Regions from separate parts of the Bradyrhizobium sp. USDA 4451 genome, predicted to be linked through region 2. Evidence: riboswitches for the same ligand, from Rfam matches in the RefSeq annotation. Region 2 holds a riboswitch; the other holds the start of a gene.
The links. Region 2 has a riboswitch for glycine ahead of ACVMB0_RS31175 (D-amino acid dehydrogenase). Riboswitches for the same ligand answer to the same signal wherever they lie in the genome.
Positions count from the first base shown of each region.

Region 1: another riboswitch for glycine. It lies ahead of gcvT (glycine cleavage system aminomethyltransferase GcvT); the one in region 2 lies ahead of ACVMB0_RS31175 (D-amino acid dehydrogenase).

Region 1 covers NZ_JBTRCH010000001.1:6,822,831-6,826,237, reverse strand. Annotated here, with positions in the region: gene gcvP (aminomethyl-transferring glycine dehydrogenase) at 1-531, opposite strand, end outside; gene gcvH (glycine cleavage system protein GcvH) at 688-1,053, opposite strand; gene gcvT (glycine cleavage system aminomethyltransferase GcvT) at 1,067-2,212, opposite strand; glycine riboswitch at 2,355-2,447, opposite strand; gene alaS (alanine--tRNA ligase) at 2,648-3,407, shown strand, end outside.
Region 2 covers NZ_JBTRCH010000001.1:6,662,997-6,666,403, reverse strand. Annotated here, with positions in the region: gene ACVMB0_RS31175 (D-amino acid dehydrogenase) at 1-1,301, opposite strand, end outside; glycine riboswitch at 1,371-1,486, opposite strand; glycine riboswitch at 1,490-1,596, opposite strand; gene ACVMB0_RS31170 (M20/M25/M40 family metallo-hydrolase) at 1,682-2,812, opposite strand; gene ACVMB0_RS31165 (ABC transporter substrate-binding protein) at 3,079-3,407, shown strand, end outside.

The sequences.
Region 1 (3,407 bases), 160 kb from region 2:
CTTGTCGACGAAGAATACCTTTGCTTTCACCTGCGAGTGGCGCTCGGCGAGCGCCATCGCTTCGGCGGCGGCGGTCGCCTCGTCGAGCAGCGAGGCGTTGGCGACGTCGAGCCCGGTGAGGTCGCAGATCATGGTCTGGAAGTTGAACAGCGCTTCCAGCCGGCCCTGGCTGATCTCCGGCTGGTACGGTGTATAGGCGGTGTACCAGGCCGGGTTCTCCAGGACATTGCGCTGGATCACCGCGGGCAGGATGGTGCCGGAATAGCCCTGGCCGATCAGTGACGTGAACACCTGGTTCTGCGCGGCGAGCTCGCTCATATGCGCGAGCGCCTCGGTTTCGCTCAGCGCCCGGCCGAGGTCGAGCGGCGCCTTCTGCCGGATCGACGCCGGCAGCGTCTCATTCATCAGCGCCTGCAGGCTCGCGGCGCCGACCGTCTCCAGCATCGCGTTGACGTCGCGCGGTGACGGTCCGATGTGGCGGCGGACGAAATCGGTGGCGGCTTCGTTGATCGGCTTGAAGGGCGCGTTCATGACGGGGTCCTCGTTGTCAGCCGTCATACCCCGCGAAAGCGGGGTATCCAGTACGCCGAGGCATCAGCGTTCAAGCTGAGGAGGCGCGGCGTACTGGGTCGCCCGATCAAGTCGGGCGATGACAGGGAGTGTGTGGTCGCAATCTGCTTCATTCTCTCAGGCGGTGTGCGCGGCGTAGGCGGCTTCATCCATCAGGCCGCCGAGTTCGCCCTTGTCTGATATCTTCAGCTTGAAGAACCAGGCCTTGCCGCCGGCATCCGAATTGACCAGCGCGGGATCGGCCGTGAGCGCCTCGTTGACCTCGACCACTTCGCCGGTGATCGGCGCATAGACGTCGGAGGCGGCCTTGACGGATTCGACGACGGCGGCGGCCTCGGCCTTTTTCAGGCTGCGGCCGATCTTGGGCAGTTCGACGAACACCACGTCGCCGAGCTGCGATTGCGCATAATCGGTAATCCCGATCGTGGCGACATCGCCCTCGATGCGGAGCCATTCGTGGTCGGACGTGTACAGCGTCGTCATGGGGATCGATCCTTCAGCGTTTGTAGGTATTGGGGACGAAGGGCGTGGCGGCGACTTTCAGCGGCAGCCGCTGGCCACGCACTTCGGCGAAAACGGTGGTGCCGAGCGCGGAAAGGGCGGTCGGCAGATAGCCCATCGCGACCGGTGCATTGAGGCTCGGGCCGAAGCCGCCCGAGGTCACCTTGCCGATCGGCTCGGGCGAGGTGGCGTCGGCGAACAGCGCTGCGCCTTCGCGCACCGGCGCACGGCCATCGGGCCGCAGGCCGACGCGGCGGCGAGTGGCGCCATCAGCGAATTGCGCGAGGATCTTGTCGGCGCCGGGAAAGCCGCCGGCGCGGGCGCCGCCGCTGCGGCGGACCTTCTGCACCGACCATTCCAGCGCGCCTTCGACCGGCGTGGTGGTGGTGTCAATGTCATGTCCGTAGAGGCAGAGCCCGGCTTCGAGCCGCAGGCTGTCGCGCGCGCCAAGCCCGATCGGCAGCACGTCGGGATTGTCGAGCAGCGCGGTGACCAGGGCTTCCGCCTTGTCCGCGGGTACTGAAATCTCAAAGCCGTCCTCGCCGGTGTAACCGGAGCGCGAGACGAAGCAGTCGATCTCGGCGACGCGGCGCGGGCCGGCGTCCATGAATTTCATCGAACTGACATCTGGACAAAGCTTTGCCAGTGCCGCTTCCGCTTTCGGCCCCTGCAGCGCGATCAGCGCGCGGTCGGCCAGCGACACGATCTCGCAGCTGTCGGAAAGATTCGCGCGCAGATGCGCCTCGTCCGCGTCCTTGCAGGCGGCGTTGACCACCAGGAATAGATGATCGCCGAAATTCGCCACCATCAAATCGTCGAGCAGGCCGCCGTCCTTGTTGGTGAATTGCGCGTAGCGCTGCCGTCCCGGCGCGATGCCGACGATGTCCTGCGGCACCAGCTTCTCCAGCGCGAGCGCCGCGTCTGCGACCTTGCCGGATTTGGCCTTCAGCACGAGCTGTCCCATGTGGGACACGTCGAACAGGCCGGCATCCTTGCGGGTGTGCAGGTGCTCCCTGAGCACACCGGCCGTGTATTGCACCGGCATGTCATAGCCGGCGAACGGCACCATCTTGGCGCCGCGCGCCAGATGCAGCGCGTGCAGCGGGGTCTGTTTCAGCGGGGAAGTTTCGCGCACAAGCATCACAGGGCCCTCGCGGTTCCCGCCGGGGACCTATTTCCCCTTGAGAAACCTGCAGAAAGCCCCATCTGTCGCTGTGCCTGAGAGTATTATCCCGTCGGCGGACGCAATCGGGGAGAACCCCAGCGCCTCTTTCCAGATGTCAGACGTCACGCGGTCCTTTTGCCTGAGAGTTTCCGGGGCGGTTGCTCCTTCGGCGCCGGCCCAGGACAGGGCCGGTCTCTCCCGACGTGACTACTTACAGGTAGGACCAAAACACGGCCCCGCCAAGGCTGTCAACGCACCCGGACGACTATCAACGGGCTTTGTGCTGTTGCGGCAAGCCCATGATCCGGCTGCACAGTTTCTGGACACCGCAGCTGGCAATGTCTAAAAGCGTTCGGCCGGAAAATGACGCCTTTTTGCGGCTGGCCGGCCCCTTTTTCCGATTGGATGAACATGAGCAGCGTCAACGACATCAGGTCGACATTTCTGAACTTCTTCAAGGAGAACGGCCACGAGATCGTGGCCTCGTCGCCGCTGGTGCCGCGCAACGACCCGACCCTGATGTTCACCAATGCCGGCATGGTGCAGTTCAAGAACGTCTTCACCGGCGTCGAGAAGCGCAGCTATCAGCGCGCCACGACGTCGCAGAAATGCGTGCGCGCCGGCGGCAAGCATAACGACCTCGACAATGTCGGCTACACCGCGCGCCATCTCACCTTCTTCGAGATGCTCGGCAACTTCTCGTTCGGCGACTACTTCAAGGAGCGCGCGATCGAGCTCGCCTGGAATCTGATCACCAGGGATTTCGGGCTGAAGAAGGACAAGCTGCTCGTCACGGTCTATCACACCGACGACGAGGCGGCCGGCTACTGGAAGAAGATCGCGGGCTTCTCGGACGACCGCATCATCCGCATCCCGACCTCGGACAATTTCTGGGCGATGGGCGATACCGGTCCCTGCGGTCCGTGCTCCGAGATCTTCATCGATCGCGGCGAGCACATCTGGGGCGGACCTCCGGGTAGCCCCGAGGAGGACGGCGATCGCTTCCTCGAGTTCTGGAATCTGGTGTTCATGCAGTACGAGCAGGTGACGAAGGAGGAGCGCGTGGCGCTGCCGCGTCCCTCGATCGACACCGGCATGGGCCTCGAGCGCATGGCCTGCATCCTGCAGGGCGTCGAGAGCGTGTTCGAGACCGATCTGTTCCGCCATCTGA
Region 2 (3,407 bases):
GCGCTGGAAGCCACGCCGTCAAGCCCGGCACCGAACGCCGGCGCCATCGGCGGGGTATCGAGGTCGCGCCAATCGTCGATCGCGCCTGCGACCATCTGCGCCGTCGCGGCCGACAGGGTCCAGCCGAGATGACCGTGGCCGGTGTTGTAGAACACGCCCGGAATCCGTCCCGCGCGCACCACCGGCATCATGTTCGGCATCATCGGGCGCAGGGCCGCCCACGGTACGACTTTCGACGTATCGACCCCGGGGAAATGATGGCGCACCCAATCCACCAGCGGCTGGATGCGGTCGGCCCTGATATCGCGGTTGAAGCCGTTGAACTCGGCGGTGCCGGCGACGCGGAAGCGGTCGACGCCGAGCCGGCTGGTGACGATCTTGGCGGCTTCGTCGAGCAGACTGACGGTCGGCGCGGCGTCCCGGCTTTGCGGCGCATCGAGCTGCACCGTGATCGAATAGCCCTTGACCGGATAGACGTTGACGCGGTCGTTGAGCAGGCCCGCGAAGCGGCGGCTCGCCACGCCGGCGCAGATGACGATGCCGTCCGCCTGCAACGCGTGTCGCGTCGGGTGCTCGCCATCGTGCGACGCGGTTTCGTTCCAGCCGATGCGGAAGCCGTTGTCGCCGCGCGCGATCGTGTCGACGTCGGCTTCATGGATGAAGCTCGCGCCGCGGCGAGCGCAGGCGTCAGCAAGGCCGCGCGTGAATTTGTGGATATCGCCTGTGGCGTCCGACGGCGTGAAGAAGCCGCCATAGCAGGCCGTCTGCAGCGCGGGCTCGATGCTGCGTATCTCGTCCGCCGTCACCGGCCGGCGGTCGAGCCCGCCTTGCTGCAGCAAGGTGTTGACCTTGAGGCCCGCCTCGAAGCCGGCCTTGTCGTGATAGACGTGCAGGATGCCGCGGCGTTCGAGATCGAAGGCGATGTTCTCGCGCTCGGCGATCGAGAACAGATGCTTGCGCGCTTCGATGGCGAGTCGCGTGGTCTCGATGGTGTTGCTGCGATAGCGCGCGATGCCACCGACGAACTCGCCGATCCAGGAATATTTGTGCCAGCTCGGCTTCGGGTTCATCAGCAGCGGCGCGTCGCTTCTCAGCATCCAGCGCAGCCCCTTGAGAATGGTCGCCGCGCTGTTCCAGACTTCGGCGTTGCTGGCGGATAGCTGTCCGCCGTTGGCGAACGAGGTTTCCATCGCGGCGTAGCGGTGCCTGTCGAGCACAGTCACCTTGTAGCCGCGTTCGAGCAGGGCATAGGCCGTCGTCACGCCGGTGATGCCGGCGCCAATGATCGCAATGTGAGGCATGATGGTCTTCAGGCTCCCGTGTTGTTAGAGTCGCCGAACCACCGGTGAAACCGGGTGTTTCGACGCCCCATCTGTCACGGTACCTGAGAGCTTGATCCGCACCGGGCCGGGGCCCGGACGCGAACTATCCCCTTCGGTGGACGTCACGGCCCTTGATCTGCGGCCATGTCCGTCTCTCTCCAGATCGTCCTGACGATACAGTCCTTTTGCCTGAGAGTTTCCGGGGCGGTTGCTCCATCGGCGCCGAAGCTGACAACACGAATGTTGTCGCCTCGATCTCTCCCGCATCGTCGCGTTGGACGGCCGGACCGTAGGCGAAGCCTTAAAATTGGACAAGGCTAAATTTCGATCCGGCAGTGCCAACGTGTTGTGCAGTGCAATCAGTCCAGCGTCGCCAGCAGCGCCGCCATCAGGCGGCCGCGCTCGGCCAGGCTGTCGACCTCGATATGCTCGTTGAGCGTATGTGCATCGGCGCCGCGAACGCCGAGACCATCGAGCGTGGGGATGCCCATCGCACCGGTGAAGTTGCCGTCCGATCCACCGCCGGCGCTGCCGTGCGGAAGATCGAGGCCCATCCCGGCCGCAAGGCCCTTTGCCTTTTCGTATAGAGCCATGGTGCCGGCATCCGGCTCCCACACCGGGCGCGTGACGCCGCGCGTCACCTTGAAGGTTACGTCGTTGGCGGTGCCGGACAGCGCCAGCATGCGTTCGACGCCGCGATCGAGATCGGCCTGCCGCTTGGCCATGCTGAGCGCTTCGCCGGTGCAGGTCGTGGCGACGCAATTGACCCACTGGCCGCCATGCACGATGCCGACCGAGAAGGTGCAGTCCTCGGTGGTCATGCCGTCGATGGCGATGATTTGACGGGCCATTTCGCGGATCGCGGAGCGGCCGGAGGACAGCGTCGCGCCGGCATGGCTCGGCTTGCCGGTGGCTTCCAGATTGAAGCGCGCGATCGCGTAGCGGCCGGTGACGACACCGTTGTTCGGCCGGCCGGGCTCCGGCACCAGCACATATTTGTTGCGCGCGGCTTCCGCCTCGATGATGTCGCGCGTCGACGGTGTGCCGACCTCTTCATCGGGTGTGAACAGCACGGTGATCGGCAACGGCGTCGTGAAGGACGCGCGGGCCAATTGCCTGATGGCCTCGATCGACAGATAGTTGCCGCCCTTCATGTCGAAGATGCCGGGCCCGAAGCATTTGTTGCCTTCGCGGCGCCATTTGAGCTTCTCAATGGTGCCGACCGGGTGCACGGTGTCGAGATGGCCTGATATCAGGATGCCGGGCTGACCCTGCTTCGGATGCGGAAAGCGGGCGCGGACGCAGCCGGCAAAGCCCTGGCGTCCGGCGATGCGTTCGATCGTCGCACCCATGACCGCCATCTCGCGCGCGGCGAGATCGAGCATGCGCTCGACCGCAGCCGCGTCCCAGGTCGGGCTCTCGCATTCCACCCAGCTGCGCAGGCCCTGCAGCATCGCTTCGGAGTCAAAGGGGAGATTGGCGGGGTTCATCGTTGTTCTCTCTTGTTGTTCTGACGGCGCCGGCATCGCGCGGCGCTCACGAAAATCTCCGCCGACGATTTTGTAAAGCCAAAATCCGGCCCGCGGCCTCATTCGTTTGTGTACGTCCGATCCGGATCGAAACCGATTGACGCGCTTGGCGCTTGGTGCAAGTCTCGATTTCACAAGCCATACAGCATGTTAGTTCGCCTAAATAACGGACCGCATGCATAACGAATAAGCCGGCTTTGACCAGTTACACGTCAGGAGAGATTTGCATGTTCCCTATCTCGCGTTGGAAACGCCGCACGCTCGCGGCTGCGTTGTCGGCGCTTGCGCTGTCATTCGCACCGCAGGAATTGTCGTTTGCGCCGCAGGCGATGGCCGCGGACAAGACCATCACCGCGGTGATGCATTCGGACCTGCGCGTCATCGATCCGATTCTAACCACAGCCTATATCACGCGCGACCACGGCTACATGATCTACGACACGCTGCTGGCGACGGATGCCAACTTCAAGATCCAGCCGCAGATGGCGGACTGGAAGGTCTCCGACGACAAGCTCACCTACACGTTCACGCTGCGCGACGGCCTGAAGTGGCACGA